One region of the Paenibacillus terreus genome, then DNA from elsewhere that is predicted to be linked to it. Evidence: riboswitches for the same ligand, from Rfam matches in the RefSeq annotation. Region 1 holds a riboswitch; each other region holds the start of a gene.
What was found. A riboswitch is a leader RNA that binds a small molecule or an ion and turns the genes downstream of it on or off. The one in region 1 is predicted to bind cyclic di-GMP.

Region 1 (5,499 bases):
TGCATTTACTGCAAGAGGAAACAAGGAGTATGAACGATATGCTGTCTATACCCTATTTATTTATGATCGCGGATACAGATGGAACCATTGTCGATTATTGCGGTACCGATTCGTTAATAAGTTATTTTGAAAGAAATAATATAAGAAATGGTACATCCTTCGCAATGAAAAACGCGGGAATCCATGCCATATCATTATCCATGGAACATCAAGCGGTGTCTGTCGTCATTGGGGACGAGCATAGCAACAAATTGTTTGCCGAATTGTCTTCTGTTTGTACACCTATTCGAATTAAAAATGTTGTTATAGGCTACCTGGGCCTCTGTTTTCACTATGTTCACCAGGTTACATTTGCACTGCCCCTCATTGAACACCTGGCAAGGAATATTGAAGACAAATTGCCTCAAAAGGACCCCGTTCTGCAAAAAGAGCTGACCTATTCTCTCTTTGAGCAATATGAATTAACCAATCGTGAGAAAGAAATAGCCTATGGGTGGCTCGAAAATAAAAATGTACCTGAAATTGCGGATAGTTGCGGCATTAGTCAAAGTACGGTGCGTACGTTTATCAAAAAAATCTATGCCAAAACGAGAGTCAATCATAAAGGAGCATTTCTTAAGAAATTTTCATAACATACAAAAATACATAAGCATAAAATGCCCAATTGTGGGTATTTTTTTGTTTGTTAACGTTCATTCACATTAATTTATTTTGGGATAGCCTCTTAATCTGCCGAAAAAAATAGTGAGCGGCTGAATGATTCGATTGACTTTTTGGTCCACAATAATATATTATTGTGGACCAAAAAGTGGGGTGAAGCAATGTCGGCCAAAAAGATGGGGCGTCCTCCATCTGACAATCCCAAAAGCGAAACGATCAAGATACGTATCGATCAGGACATGATGAGAAAGCTTGAGGCTTCTGCTAAGAAGCTGAATATGTCACGTTCGGATGTCGTGCGCAAGGGGATTGAGAAGATCTACGACGATCTCCAATAATTAAAGAAGGAAGCAGCGCAATGTCCCCAAAGAACACCGCTACTTCCTACCCCGCATCCGCTTGAGTAAGCAGACTGCATAAATATCCTACCATGTGCAGGATTCTCATTCAAGCGATGCGATGACATTTATGGGAGGATTAATATGCAAACCATTCTGGAAGCCCTGTACCGCGGGCAGCTTCATCCCGATGAAACCATCGTGCCATCTCATCCAGAATACCGACGCTTAAGCCAGCAAGTGGTCGCGCAGACGGAACAATGGCGAGACCGATTGGGTGACGAAGCATTTCGTCAGCTTGAAGAATATTTTGACTTGTGTGATCGTGTCAACAGCATGCATGTTGAAGCCGCTTTTCAACATGGGTTCAAGCTTGGAGCCAACTTGATGATCGAAGTCTCGAGCAAACGCGAAGGATTGCTTCAGGATACAGCTTCAGGATTGTCATGATGATGCAACTAACAACTTAATGACCATCTTCCGGGTCCGCTCGTAATGAGCGGGCTTTTATCTCTTGAATATTCTGACAGATATCTTCATGATTCCTCAATTAGAGAATAAAAGAAATACCCAATTCTGGGTATTCTATTTATTTAAGTCGGATTTTATAATTATTTGTAAGTTGTCCGTGAAGGGTTACTAAGCAAATTGACAATTTCATATTTCGTACGACAATAGCAAACCCACTGAAAGGTGGCGACGCAAAGCTACAGGGGCTAAAGTGAAATACAAATCTATTATGCCAGCCAGTTACCGAATACGACGGAAGCCTCCGTCTATGTTGCTATGCTACCAAAATGGACGAAGGTTCTTCATTCTTTTCAATGGATATCGAATTCAGCCGTGGCGATAATTAGGAGTTGGTTTCATTATTAGTCGCTTATTCTTAAAGGGAAGAAGGGAAAATAATGTACCAAGGAATATTACTAGAAGTTAACGATCATTTTCCTAATATTCTCAGTATGTCTGAAAAGAAAGGTTGATTGAACGAAAAGAAATCCTGCATTTGCTGCAAGAGGAAACCAGGAGTATGAACGACATGCTGTCGATCCCCTTTTTACTTGTGATTACAGATCCGGATGGAACTGTTGTCGATTACCGCGGTACTGATTTGTTAATAAGTTATTTTGAAAGAAATCATATAACAAAGGGTACATCTTTCGCGAAGGAACACTTGGGGATCAATGCCATATCATTATCCATGGAGCATCAAGCGGTTTCTGTTGTCATTGGAGAGGAGCATAGCAGCACATTGTTTGCCGAGTTGTCCTGGGTTTGTACGCCCATTCGCATAAAAAATGTTATTATAGGTTATCTTAGTCTCTGTTTTCACTATTTTCATGAGGTTACATTTGCTCTGCCCCTCATTGAACATCTGGCAAGGAATATCGAAGACAAATTGCCTCAAAAGGACCCCGTTCTACAGAAAGAGCTGACTTATTCTCTCTTTGATCAATATGAATTAACCAATCGTGAGAAAGAAATAGCTTATGGGTGGCTGGAGAATAAAAATGTACCTGAAATGGCGGATATTTATGGGATCAGTGAGAGTACGGTTCGTACTTTTATAAAAAAAATCTATGCAAAAACGAGAGTCAATCATATAAGGGCATTTCTTAAGAAATTTTCATAGCACTTGGTAGAGACGTGGCATTAACTAATTTCAGAAAAATGTTACATAAAAATCATATACCCAATTATGGGTATTTTTTTTATTTATGTAGAATTTTATAATTTTATGTAACAGAATGTTGTAAGGCAGCTTAGAGATCCGCACCCAAGACATGCTACTTTACAAGAAATGAGGGATATGCAAATGCCATTCCAGGGGGAAAGAACAGTTATCGTCACAGGTGCCGCTCGCGGCATTGGCTATTCTATTGCCGAAGCATTTGTCAAAAATGGTGACTTCGTTGCGATTGGTGATTTGAACGTGGAAAGCGCGGTTAGCCGTGCGAAAGATCTTGGAGACCGGGCAAAAGGTTACGAATTGGACGTTGGAGATCCGGTATCAGTACAGCTTTTTGTCCAACAGGTGATCGCAGAGCGGGGAAACGTCCATGTTCTGGTCAACAATGCAGGCTTGCAGCATATTGACAAAGTAGAGGATTTCCCCATTGAAAAATGGAACCAACTGATTAATGTTATGCTGACCGGTCCTTTCTTGTTAACGAAGTACGTGGTTCCTTTTATGAAAGAACAACAGTATGGAAGAATTATTAATATTTCTTCTGTTCATGGTATAAAGGCTGCCGCTTATAAATCCGCGTATGTGTCTGCAAAACATGGCGTTGTGGGTCTCACGCGTACAGTAGCGCTTGAAACTGTGGACGAGGGTATTACAGTTAATGCTATTTTGCCAAGTGCTGTAAAAACGGAATTGATCATGCAACAAATAGCACAAGTAGCCAGAGCAGACGGGATCACCGAGGAGGAAGTTCTCCATAAGCATCTTTGGAGTAAGCAACCTCTGAAACGTTTTATAGATCCGTCTGAGATTGCCGCAGCTGCCATCTATCTTGCTTCCGATGCAGCAGCCGCTATAACTGGTCAAACGCTGAGTGTATCCGGGGGTATGTAATACCAGGGGATTGGGATATTCGAAGACCGTTGAAAGCTCTCTTGGAGGTTAAACCACAATATGAATCAACTGAATAAAAACAATTTACTGAATCAAGTAGAAATTAAAATCAATCAAGGCCAATTCTCTGATGCGTGTAGTACCCTCTATGATGGATTAAGCCACATACGCAGCCATTCCTCAGCAGAAGAATGGAAACAATTTGTCACCCAATATCGTGAACATGCAGTAAGCCAGTTTTTCTTACAAGATCCGCTAACCCGTCGGGCATTTGAAAAACCGCGCGGTTATGCGGGTGATCCTGTAATGATCGACTTTGTATATGACCATGATAAAGTAGCAACACCTTGTGCCAGACCCACCGAGATTTCCGAAATTCTAAACTGCGAACTTAACCGTATAGTTCAAGCAAGTCACGCTGTTCGTGAAAGAAAACATATTTTGTCCAGAAAGATTAATCAAACTGCAGAACGGGTTGCGAATCCATATATTCTCTCAGTTGCTTGCGGCCATCTGAGAGAAGCATTAGATAGTGTGGCGATTCAAAACAGAAAAATCGGAAAATTTGTCGCTATGGATCAGGACAAGGAAGCTCTTTCTGTCGTTGCTGAACTAATAAAGGATTTTGGAGAAACGATCCATGCCACTTTAATTGACCTTATTTGTGACACAGTACCCCTTCCTTCCTTCGATTTTATTTATACCGCTGGTTTATATGACTATCTGCCAGAGAGTCTTGCGCAAAAATTAACCAGCAATTTATTTAACTTACTCAATCCAGGAGGTCGATTGCTCATAGCTAACTATCTTCCGGATACTCCCTCTATTGCTTACATGGAGGCTGTGATGGATTGGTGGCTCATTTATCGGGATAAAGAGCGAATGCAAGCGTTGATACAACAAATACCGCAAGAGAAAATTAATGATGTTGATATGTTTGTGGAAAAAAACCAGGTTATCATTTTTATGGAAATTGAGAAGGTCGGCGGAGCAAACGCTGGATCTGTGTAGCAACGGGCGTTGCAAACTTCGTTACAAAAATATGGGATTGAAGGTGGTTAGCAATGTTAGATCAGCAGAATCCTTGTAATATCGCAATCGTTGGAGTTAGTGCTCTGTTCCCTGGATCGACGGATGTTTCTGGTTTCTGGAATGATATACTTGCTGGAACAGACATGATTCAGGAAGTACCCCCTACACACTGGCTGGTCGAGGATTATTATGATCCTGATCCTGCTGCGATGGATAAAACCTATTCCAAAAGGGGTGCATTTTTGGGGGATGTTGACTTTGATACCTTGGAGTATGCCCTACCTCCCCTTAATCTTCCAGCCACCGATCCGAGTCAGCTATTAGCGTTGATTGTGGCCAATCAGGTATTGCACGATGCTGCACGCGGACAGTTCCGGCAAATGGACCGCGAGCGCATTAGTGTCATCCTTGGTACTTGGACGGCCTCATTGGTTTCCGACATGGCTTCCAGGCTGCAGCGTCCGGTATGGGCCAAGGCATTGCGGGAGAGCGGATTGCCGGAGTCTCAGATCGAAGAGATCTGCGAACGCATTTCGGCTTCTTATGTGCCGTGGCAGGAAAATACATTCCCTGGTTTGCTTGGCAACGTTGTTGCCGGCCGCATCGCGAATCGGCTCAATTTGGGCGGAACCAACTGTGTAGTTGATGCTGCCTGTGCCAGCTCCTTATCAGCGCTTTCCATGTCGATTATGGAGCTGGCCACAGGAAAATCGGATATGGTGATCACAGGCGGCGTTGATGCGATGAACAATATTTTTGCATATATGTGCTTCAGCAAGACCCCCGCACTATCGCCCACCGGCGATTGCCGTCCTTTTTCGGATGCGGCGGACGGCACAATCCTCGGAGAAGGAGTCGGGATGGTTGCACTCAAGCGGTTGGCCGATG
Region 2 (5,499 bases), on a different contig from region 1:
GATATTCGCCCTTCTCACCATTAAAGCTCACCGGTATCACCTGACCCGATTCTGTATAAGCCCCCAAACCGGTCACATCCGGCATATACATGATCTCAAATTTGACCAAAGGCTCGTCAATTTCAAGCGGCTCAGGGACCACACGTCTCAGAGCTTCCAGATCGGTACGATATAAAATGTTCAGATACTCCCGATTGCGAAAATAATAAGGCCCAACGGGAAAAGCAGGAGCCCCCAATGGAGTCGACATTTGCTTAAGCACATCACTTTTCTTCATCTTGTCATCACCTTTCCGCTTTTTTGATTTCCATAAAAATAATTGTCTGGTAATCTTCCACAAAAATATCAACATGTTCGATATCTTCTTTGGGAAGTTCCTCCAATAATTCTTGCATTTGATCCTCATTACGATAAATGAGCCACCAATCCATCACAGCTTCCATATAAGCGATCGTGGGAGAGCCCGGATGATAGTTAATGATTAACAAGCGGCCGCCTGGATTGAGCATCTGGAATAATTTATTCGTTAATCTTTTAGCAATTTTGTCTGAAAGATAATCATATACACCGAGGGAATATATAAAATCAAATGTGGGAAGAGGAACTTTGTTTCTGATGATGTCAACAACTGAGGCTTGGATCGTTTCTCCAAAGTCATTTATGGCTTCCGCAGCAACCGAAAGAGCCTCCTGATCCTGATCAATGGCGACAAATTTTCCAATCGTTTTGTTTTTTACCGCAGCACAATCTGATGTTTCTCTTAAATGACCACAAGCGACGGAGAGAATATAAGGATTCGCAACACGTTCTGATGTTTGATCAATCTTGCCGGAAAGAATACGTCTTCTTTCACGGTTAGCATTAATTGCATGAGCCATACGGTTTAAGTCATAATATAGAAAATCAGCAATCTCTGATTGTTCATTCTCGTAGGGTGACGATTCCAATTTTTCATAGTCATACTGCAAGTCCAGCATTATAGGATCACCTGCATAACCACGCGGTCTTTCAAATGCTCGACGGGATAGTGGTTCTTGCAAGAAAAAATGGCTTATGGAGTGCTGACGATATCGGGGGATAAACTGGGTCCAATCTTCTGTTGAGTACTGTCGACGTATGTTTCCTAATCCATCGTAAAGAGTACTTAATGCTTCAGAGTATTGGCCTTGATTAATCTTCATTTCAACATCTTCAAAAAACTCTTTTTCAATCGTCTGATCCATTAGTTTCCCTCCCTGGAAGACTTTTAACGATTGCGGCATTCCATTCAATTCGGCAGTAGAGCTTTATTTTCTCCTAATTTGAATAAACGTGTTTAAAGATATCCTCGGGGACTGGGTCCGGGGCAAGTTCCGCGTATTCCGCAGCCTCGTCGATTTCCCTGACGATTCGTTCATGAATTTCCTTCTCCGCATGTTCCTCCAATATCCCGGATTCCTTGAGATAACGGCTAAAGGATTCAAGAGAATCGTGCTTCTTTGCTTCCTCTATTTCCTTGCGGGGACGATATCCTTGATCATCGTCATCGCTTGAATAAGGAGCCTGGCGGCAGAGGTCGGCCTCGATCAGCGTAGGGCCCTCTCCTCTATTTGCTCTGTCGACTGCCTCTTTCGTGACCTTGTATACTTCCAGGGGATCGCTGCTGTTCACACGAATGCCAGGAAAGCCGTACCCTTTTGCCCGATCCACAACACTATCAGGTGCCGCCTGCTTCGAGGAGAGGACCGAAAGACCATGCTGGTTATGTTCGCAGAAAAAAATGACCGGAAGCTTGTGTCCTCCTGCAAAGTTCGCTGCTTCGTGAAACTCCCCCCGATGGCTGCCTCCATTTCCAAAAGCGGCTAACACTACAGGATGATCTCCCCGAATTTTGCCGGCCAAGGCGATTCCTACGGCATGCGGGACATGAGTAGCGGTGAGGCCGGAAGTCGAAAGAATACGATTTTTTTTACTGCCATAATGCCCGGGCATTTGCCGCCCGCTGCTGTTCGCAGCTTCGGCCTTGGCAAAAGCGGCAAGCATCAGTTCCTTTGCCGTCATGCCGAAAACGATGGCCATGCCCATATCCCGATCATACGGGCAGAGAAAATCTTTCGTTATATCCAGCGCATGCGCCGCCCCTACCTGTGCGGCTTCATGACCCAGACAAGGGTTGTGGAAAGGGATTTTCCCAGCCCGATGAAGCAACCCCAGCCGTTCGTCGACTTTCCGTGCCAGAGCCATATCCCGGTACATGATCAGAACCTGCTGATTCGACAAACCGAGCTGTTGATGCCTGTTCCCCGCCTTGAAATGCTCGTCTTCGGCTAACATCATGATCCCCTCCCCAACACTATTTTCAGAAGAAAATGGGTCTCATCCCGTTTTCGTCATTTTGCACAACACAAAAAACCTCCCATCTGACCATCATGAAATTTTCTAGAAGTGAATAGACGGAGGTTTCCGACGTATTCGGTAACTGGCTGACATAGAGGATTGTGGTACTTCCGCCTTAGTCCCTATAGCTTTGCGTCACCGCCTTTCAACGGGTTTGCCATTATCGTACAAAGTATAAAGTTGTAATATATTGTATATTATTGCATGATTCTTACTTTATGTGGAACAGGACCTTGCTACCATATTTTTCAACATTCGACAATGTACGAATTCCTGTGCGTTTTTCTGCGTTATGTAGAGACATATGCGTAAATAACGAATTCCATGGTACATTTGATTGGTTTATATTAGAATTTTTTGGGATTTTTTGCACGTTTATCTATGGTTTTTGGAATATGGTAGGAATTTTTCCTGCTCCAGAAACAGCAAGAAAGGCCTCTGACGGACCAGAGACCTTGTGACGTATCTGTGATTTGATTGATATCAAGAAAACTGCTGCGTGATATGTTGCACAAAAGCATCTTCGCCGATCTCTTTCCTGAGCTCCAATAACGCTTTCGCATCTTCTCCAACTACATATCTCAACTGCTTTGTACCGTCCGTCGCCGCCTGATAGATGATCTCCGCCACCAATTCCGGAGTGCATGCGCTGTCCGTCTTAATAATTGCCTCCACCAAGGGCTGAACCGATTCGGAGTATGCCCGATAGTCTGGCAAAGACTCAATGGACAATAAATCGAGAGATCTGCCAAAAAAGTCCGTTTTGACCACACCAGGCTCAATTAGTTTTAACCGGATATTTTGAGAAGCAAGCTCAAACGATAAAGTTTCCGTGAAGCCTTCAATCGCAAATTTAGTTGCATGATAAAGCGAAAATGAAGGCAGCCCCACTCTTCCAGACATCGAAGATAGATTGATGATTACTCCATTGTGATTAGCTCTAAAATGAGGAAGAATGGCCTTGGTCACCGCCATAAGGCCAAAGACATTGACCTCAAACTGCTTTCGGATTTGCTCGTCTGAAGCCGCCTCGAAGATCCCCAAGACTCCGTAACCTGCATTATTTAACAGGACATCGATTGTGCCAAAACGCTCCAGCCCTAACCTCACGGCTTCTTGAATCGTTTCCTGCTGCTCGACGTCGAGCCTCGTTACCAAAACATTTTCCAGAGGCGACAGTTCGGTTTCCCTTTCAGGTGAACGCATGGTAGCAATCACATTCCATCCCTGTTCAGCAAAATACCTGGCTGCAGCTTTTCCAATTCCAGACGATGAACCCGTAATCATAATTGTTTTCATGTTTTGCCCTCCTGCAAATCATTGGTGTGTTTTTTGGGAACGCTCGCAAAACAATGTCATCGAAAACCAAATCAACGGGCTTGCTATGAATCGTACAAAGTATAATGCTGCCATAATGATATTGGATGAGATCCCGTTTTTGAATAGGACATGACTACCAAGTTTTGGGTTGAGGAGAAACTGTCCCCTAAGCCATTCAAACTTGGGGACAGTCTGTTTTTCATCTTTCCGGTTAGGCTTTCTTTCTTCTGAGCAGGAACAGACCTGCAAGCAGAATGAGGCATCCGGCCAGCATATAACCGTACATATTCGTTGCGGTTGCCGGCAGCTTGCTGCCAGTGCCATCCCCGTTGCCGGAAGAACCTCCGCTCTCCGATTCACCCGATGTGCCGGATTGTCCTGTACCTCCAGCCCCACCCGATCCGCCGGATTGGCCGGAATCTATGGAACCGGAATCAGAATCGCCCCAGCCCGGGTTGTTCGGGTTGCCAGTGGAAGCGCCGTCGTTCGGTTCTCCTCCCGGTATGCCGGGATTGCTGCCGCTTCCGCCGCCAATGATGATGTCTTCAGATGGCGTATCCGAATCATCCAGATTATCCCCGCTTACTTCACCTACGTTGCGGATCGTTTGGCCGGGTTGTCCTGCGGCTAGTTTGACCTGGAATACAATCGTATGCCAATCCGTATCCGTAACGTCGCCGAACTGTCCGCTCACCATGCCATTGGCATAAGAGCCTTTGTCATTGTCCAGCGCATCGGTGACAGTCACGCCGTCCACCTTCAGCGAGCCTGGTACATACTCCAGTTCGTCACGCAGGGCATCCGAGATTTCCAGATTGGTCACGACACTGTCCTCGACGGTGTTGCGTGTGCGGATCGTATACTCAATCACATCGCCAACTTCGACGCTGCCTCCGTTCAGGTCTTTCGCCGATTTCTCGGACTCAAGCACCGGGGAAGCCGGTTCAACAGCATCATCATCTTGCGAACCTCCACCGCCGCCACCGCCTGAACCTCCGTTGCCCGGATTTTCAGTTGCAGGTGGGTTTACTGGTGGATTTACAGGAGGCACGATCGGTGGTACTGGTGGATCTACCGGTGGATCAACTGGCGGCTGCACAGGTGGCTCTACCGGCGGAATGACTACAGGCGCTTCTTCCTCAACGACAATTTTCTCCGTCGGCTCGCCTGGTTGCCCAATGTTGTCGCCGGTTACCAGCGCTGTATTTTGAATCACCTGGCCGTCGTAACCCATCTGGATGATGGCTTTAAACTCCAGCGTATGCCAGTTCATATCATCGACATTGCCGAATGAACCATACACTTCGCCGGAGACCGAATGACCAGCATCACTATCTTGCGTGTCCGTCACGGACATACCATCCACCTTCAGGCTGTCCGGTACGTACTCCAGTCCTTCCGGCAGCGTATCGGTAATCGTCAGATTTTCCAGATAGGTATCGTTCACCACTGCTCTTGTACGAATCGTATAAGCCACCGTGTCCCCGACTTCATACGTGGCCTTGCTTGCATCCACGTTCGTTACAGATTTCTCCGATTCAATCTGCGGGTTCCGCGGATAGACTTGTACTTCTTCTCTTGGTCTGCCCGGCGTCCCCACATTATCGCCACTCACCCGGGCGATATTGATCACATCTTTGCCTGCTTGTCCCGGCCGGACCACGGCTTTAAACTGAACGGTGTGCCAATTCGTATCCGAGATGCTGCCAAACTGGCCGACCACCTTGCCGCCGGCATAATAGCCCCTGTCGTCCCCTTCGCTGTCGCTGACGGACACGCCGTCCACACTCAGACTGCCCGGCA
Region 3 (5,499 bases), on a different contig from region 1:
CTCCGGGAGAAATTTTCCCGGAGCCTGCCGCACGTATTTTGTAGGTGTAGGAAGTGCCTGCTTTGACCGATGTATCGGAATAATTGGTTGCTTTTACCGCTGAAGCGATGACCTGATAAGGGCCGTCAGTGCCTTCCGCACGCAGCACGTCATAAGCAAGGGCCCCCTCGGCTTCCGTCCAGTCCACTTTAATGTCTCCATCCTGGGACACATTAGCTGTTACCCAATCAGGGGCAGAGACGTCAGCCGTGCTGACACCATCGACCACCTTGGCCGGAGTGAGAATGTATTGGACGGATTCGCCCGGACCGAGTGTTTCTTCAAAATCCAGGGTTGGGGAAGCCTGCAGACCGGGCAATGTGGTTTGTGCTTCGGCATAGGTGGCCCCGGGACCGAATCGTTCTCCCTGATAGGTACCCTGATTCGGCATCGTTACACGAACCTTAATATGCTGGGTTGTCGGCTCGAAGTTCACCAGATTAACCAGCAGCTTGTTGGATTTCGCACCGCTCCCCGGCAGCGGATCAAGTGTGGATGTGTCCACCGCACGCACATAAACCATTTTGTCGGCGGTCTCACTCTTGTTCAGCACCTCATAGGTTAACGGCTTGCCATGAGTGGCATATGCCAGGCTGAGACGTCTCATGATATCAACGCGTGAATCCTGACCGCTTGCAAACTCATGAATTTTGGTATTCGCAGGATTGTGATTGTTCAGATCAAAGCCTGTTTCAAATAAAGTGAAATCCTTGTAGAAAGCGGCATGCTGGATGAGCATATCGGCATATCCAATCTGTGACCGCATGATCCGGTCGAAAACCGCTGCCTGCGGCTGGCTCGCCCCATAAGCCGGGTTATCCGTATGGGAGTCGGAGGTACCGAACTCCGTGTTCAGCATCTGCTTGCTGAGCCCATCCTTGGACCCGCTGAAGGTCTGCAGATTTTCAACAAAGCTGCCCCCCCGTCCCTGCACATACGATTCACCATAGGCGTGCCCGTTGGTCAGATCCGTCACATTCTCCAGCTCAAGGCGCTGCTGGGGGTCCCTTTCCCATCCGTCCGGATCGCCGCACTCCTTCTTGTCTCCCGTCTGATTCTTGCATGATTTGACGGAATATGCCGGCCAATAAGCCCATCCGGGAGCTACTGTTTTCATATGTGGAGCCATTTTCTTTCCTTCACTGTTCAGCCAATTGGCCACCGCCAGATTGACGGCTTTGGACCGGTTGAACAGCCCCGGTTCGTTGTCGACTTCAAAATACTGCACATACGGACCGTAATTTTGCAGATATGAAGCCAACTTCTGCTTGGCGGACTCCGGCAGCGTACCGTCCGCATTCAGCTTGATGTCGCCTGTATACAGATACAGGGCAACAGCCTGCATGTTGTACTGCTTGAGGGTTTTGTAATAGTTGTCCAGATCAGAGCATGCATTGCCGACATTGCTCGCACAGGTGACCCGCATAATATTTCCGCTGTAAGCGATCCCCAGCCATTTCATCACGGCAGGCAGATGACGGGTAGCCCCTTTATCATAATAAAACTCGTTATTGTTTACATTGGTTCCTGTACGGATGTAGCTGCCATGAATCGGTTCCGCAGCCGGGGAAGCAAGCTTCTCAAGACTCAGGCTGTCCCATGTCCACCAAAGGCTCGAATTCTCCGCCTCCGAGCAGTACAAGCACCGGGCCACCCGGAGCTTGAGCTGATTTACTCCTGTCTGCAGCTGTTCCTTCGGGATATATAATTGATAATTGCTCTTGAAGGTATATTGGCTTCCGGTTCCCGCCACACCCGCAATCTGAATCAAGCCGGAAAGCTGGTTGTTGGAAAACACGGCCATCTGCGGCACAGCCTTGCTGGCGTCCAGAATGCGGACATTAAACCGGACACCATTGGCCGGAATGGTGTCCAGCTCATATTCGAGCACGAGCTCCGGATTGGTCTCGGCATTCAGTCCTGGGGGAATGGATCCGTTAAGTTGAATAACAGGGGTGGAAGTCTTAACGGCCTGCGCCGCTCCTCCCGCCGCCTTTAACGCCGTTGCGCTCGCCGCTTGAACGTCCAGGGTGGCCGATTCCTTGCCCGCCGCTCCTTTGAATTCAGCGGAGGAATCATCGCTGACGCCAAGCATCCACAAGGTGGTAGCGGCGTTCTTCTCATTTTCCTGATTGCTTTTGTTGGCATAACCCAAAAGCGAAAACAAGATAACCAAGCCAAGCAGGCCCAGAAGCAAATATACATACTTGTTAGCCAACCAATTTTTCATTGTTCATGTCCACACTTTCTGTACAGGGTTGCCGGAAAGAGAGAGCTATTCCACAGTATGGAACAAAGCGCTCGAAGGAATGACCGCTTTGGCCTCCTGCTCGCTCTCCCACATCAGGCGTGCCATGGCATCACCTGTTCCTTCGTAATATTCCACTTTGAGGTCGTAGAGCTGATCCGCCGCAAGGCTGATGCTTCCCTTACGCTCTGTCCAGCTTTGCTTGAACCAACTGTCAATGATCTGCTGCCCGTTCACCCATACCCGGATTCCGTCATCGGAAATGGTCGTAAAAGTATAGGTGCCGCTGTATTTCGGTTTTACCTTGCCTGTCCAGCGTACGGAGAATTGATCGGCAGGTACCGCCGGATCCGGCGCGGCACTGCGCCAGTTAAAATCCAGCTTGGCATCCGTGCGCGTAAGCACAGGTGTTCCGCTTAGCTCGATATTGTTGAAGAACTCGGCGTGCAGTCCCTCATATACCGCATCTGGAACAGGCTCGGGGGCAGGTTCCGGGTCAGGCTCCGGATCAGGTTCCTCCCCGACCGGCGGTGTTCCCGGAGGAGCAGTATCAGGCGGCTCCACAGGAGGGGCTTCAGGAGGAGCGGCCATATCTGCAGCCAATTCATCCCGAGTCAGTGTTCTGTCTTCATTCATGTATGCAATAATCTGATCGTTCGAATTGTTTTGTGTCAGCATGTTGCCCCAGGTCATGGAGTAGACCCATTTCGGCTGGGCAGACAGCACTCTCTCGGAAGGCATCTCGCCGTGCTCGCCAATGGCAATCGGTTTTTCTCCGGCCAGACTCAGCAATCCGTCGTAGTAGCTCTGCTCGAAATCATTGTCATAGATGTCCGCAGCCAGAATGTCGACCTTGGACAAACCGGGAAACGTACTGACATAAGGAGCTGACCAAGCATTCGGAGCGTTGGGATTCCAGACCCACAGCAGATTGTTCAGCTGGTGGACATTCACAAATCGGTCATACATGATATCCCATAATTTCACAAAGTTCTTCTTGTTTCCCCACCAGAACCAATCCCCGTTCATCTCGTGGTAAGGCCGCCATAGAACGGGCACACCCGCATCCCGCAGCTGGCCAAGGGACACCGCGACTTGATCCAGATCCGCGATCAGCCGTGCATATTCCCTGGTACCTGGTGTCACGTACTTGTCAAATTGCGCCTGGGTAATCTTGGCCTGTACATTGGCCCAGGTCAACGGTTTGCCGGGAAGCGCCTGATGAAAGGTTATGGCAACGATGCCGCCGGCATTGTGCCAATTAATCGCGCTATACACTACATTGCTGCGCTGGGCCTCGGCCTCTGCAGCCGACTGGTTGGAGACAGCCCCCAGCTCATAGCCGTGCAGGCCGGCATACTGCCCGCTGATTTTCTTCAGTTTGATGTTCAGCTCATCCGGGCTCTCCAGATAATCATGCTGACCTGTAATCATCCCTTTTCCGTCCAAACTGGACAAGTACGCATATAATTCGCGCGCCCCGGCCGAAGCAGCCGGATTAATGGGCGCTGCTTCGGCATGGGCAGTGTGTTCCCGGGACAGGCCTGATGGGAGCAGAGAGCAAAACAGCACGACAGGCAGCAGTTTTTTAAAAAATCGATACATAGAATAAGTTTTCACCAATTCTCTCCCTCTCGGTAGCCAGGCTGCCAGCCCTCGATGGGGTAAGGCCCTATAGCTTTGCGTTCACCTGTCTTTCGACAGGGTTGCCATTTTTCGTATGAAGGTCTATGAAGCTCCTTCTTATCCTAGAGTATCGACTCCGATTTACCAAAAATTAATAGATCATTTATGCTGAAACCCATTTTTTCAGATATTATGACAAAAAAACCTGTAAAACAACATCATTTTTTGCAATGATATGCGTAAAAACGCAACAAGTGCGTTTTTCAGGAAATGAACTGTTGCAGAGAAATTTCATTCCAATCCATGCAGAAACGGACGGTATCTTCTTCCACCAGCTCCGATCCTGCTTGTACCTCAATCAGTTCCACATCGGTCACCGCCAGAATGCTGTGCTTGGTGCCTTCCGGAATGCGGACAACGTCGCCGGCCTTTACTTTGTGCAGCTTCTCGTTCAGAATCACTTCCGCTTCGCCGCTGATGATCGTCCAAATTTCGCTCCGCTTGCGATGAAGCTGGTAGCTGATATTTTTGCCCTTCTCGATACAAATCCGTTTGGTGAGCACTTCATTGCCCTCCGGATATTTCACATAATCCACAACCCGGTAATGCCCCCAACGGCGCTCCTCATACATCGGACGCTGATTGTGAGCCTTCAGTACTTCCTTGATCCGCGGGCTCTCCGCCTTGTTGGTTACAAGAATGCCATCCGGACTGGCCGCTACGATCAGATCGCTGGCCCCGATAATGGTAACCGGAATGTCCAGCTCGTTGATCAGGCTTGTATTCACGGAATCCTCAGTCATTACTCCCTTGCCCACCTGACGCTGTGACATTTCCTCCGTCAGCGTGTTCCAGGTGCCGAGATCCTTCCAGAAGCCATCATATGGAAGAACTACGATATTCTCTTCCTTCTCTACCACTTCATAATCAAAGCTTATTTTAGGCAAAATATGATATTGTTTCTGCAGTTCTTCATAATTCAGCGGAAGCCCCTTCCCTTCCAGAATGTTCAGCAGATATCCCAGACGGAAAGCAAAAACTCCGCAGTTCCAGAGCGCGCTCCGCTCAATCAGAAGCTCAGCCTGCTCTTTGCTCGGTTTCTCTTGAAAATGGCTGACCTGCAGGCAGCCTGCAATTCCGGCCGGTCCTTCTTTCGGAATGATATAACCGTATTTTTCGGATGGATAGGATGGAACGACACCCATCAGAGCCAGATTGGCGCCCGTTTTCTGCAGCGTATATTCCATGCGTGCCACCGTATGGAAGAAGGTCTGCTCCACATACGGGTCCACCGGCAAAATCGCAACAACCGTATCCGGAGATACGCCGGCGATGCTGTACAAGTAGGTAGCCGTAAGCGCAATGGCCGGGAAGGTATCCCTGCGCTCAGGCTCCACGATGATGCTGACGTCGCCGCCGATCTGGCTCTGAATCATTTCGACCTGAGCTCTGCCAGTTGCAATATATGAGGACTCCGCCATTCCGGCGTCTCCCAGCTGTCTCCATACCCGCTGCACCATGGATTCAGGAAGCCCCTCCGGGCTTTCCAGCACCTTCAGAAATTGTTTGGAACGGGAATCGTTGGA

Region 2: another riboswitch for cyclic di-GMP. It lies ahead of ACE5KN_RS25340 (thiamine pyrophosphate-dependent dehydrogenase E1 component subunit alpha); the one in region 1 lies ahead of ACE5KN_RS03305 (helix-turn-helix transcriptional regulator).
Region 3: another riboswitch for cyclic di-GMP. It lies ahead of ACE5KN_RS05360 (glycosyl hydrolase); the one in region 1 lies ahead of ACE5KN_RS03305 (helix-turn-helix transcriptional regulator).

The regions. Positions count from the first base shown of each region.
Region 1 is NZ_JBHIRX010000001.1:721,411-726,909, forward strand. It holds gene ACE5KN_RS03290 (LuxR C-terminal-related transcriptional regulator) at 1-632, shown strand, start outside; gene ACE5KN_RS03295 (ribbon-helix-helix protein, CopG family) at 774-998, shown strand; gene ACE5KN_RS03300 (DUF6809 family protein) at 1,143-1,448, shown strand; cyclic di-GMP riboswitch class I at 1,665-1,756, shown strand; gene ACE5KN_RS03305 (helix-turn-helix transcriptional regulator) at 2,029-2,631, shown strand; gene ACE5KN_RS03310 (3-hydroxybutyrate dehydrogenase) at 2,800-3,579, shown strand; gene ACE5KN_RS03315 (class I SAM-dependent methyltransferase) at 3,640-4,590, shown strand; gene ACE5KN_RS03320 (type I polyketide synthase) at 4,644-5,499, shown strand, end outside.
Region 2 is NZ_JBHIRX010000019.1:9,180-14,678, forward strand. It holds gene ACE5KN_RS25330 (acetoacetate decarboxylase) at 1-277, opposite strand, end outside; gene ACE5KN_RS25335 (class I SAM-dependent methyltransferase) at 285-1,223, opposite strand; gene ACE5KN_RS25340 (thiamine pyrophosphate-dependent dehydrogenase E1 component subunit alpha) at 1,297-2,313, opposite strand; cyclic di-GMP riboswitch class I at 2,451-2,545, opposite strand; gene ACE5KN_RS25345 (SDR family oxidoreductase) at 2,860-3,675, opposite strand; gene ACE5KN_RS25350 (isopeptide-forming domain-containing fimbrial protein) at 3,908-5,499, opposite strand, start outside.
Region 3 is NZ_JBHIRX010000002.1:249,978-255,476, reverse strand. It holds gene ACE5KN_RS05365 (discoidin domain-containing protein) at 1-2,269, opposite strand, end outside; gene ACE5KN_RS05360 (glycosyl hydrolase) at 2,315-3,892, opposite strand; cyclic di-GMP riboswitch class I at 3,921-4,008, opposite strand; gene ACE5KN_RS05355 (sugar phosphate nucleotidyltransferase) at 4,177-5,499, opposite strand, start outside.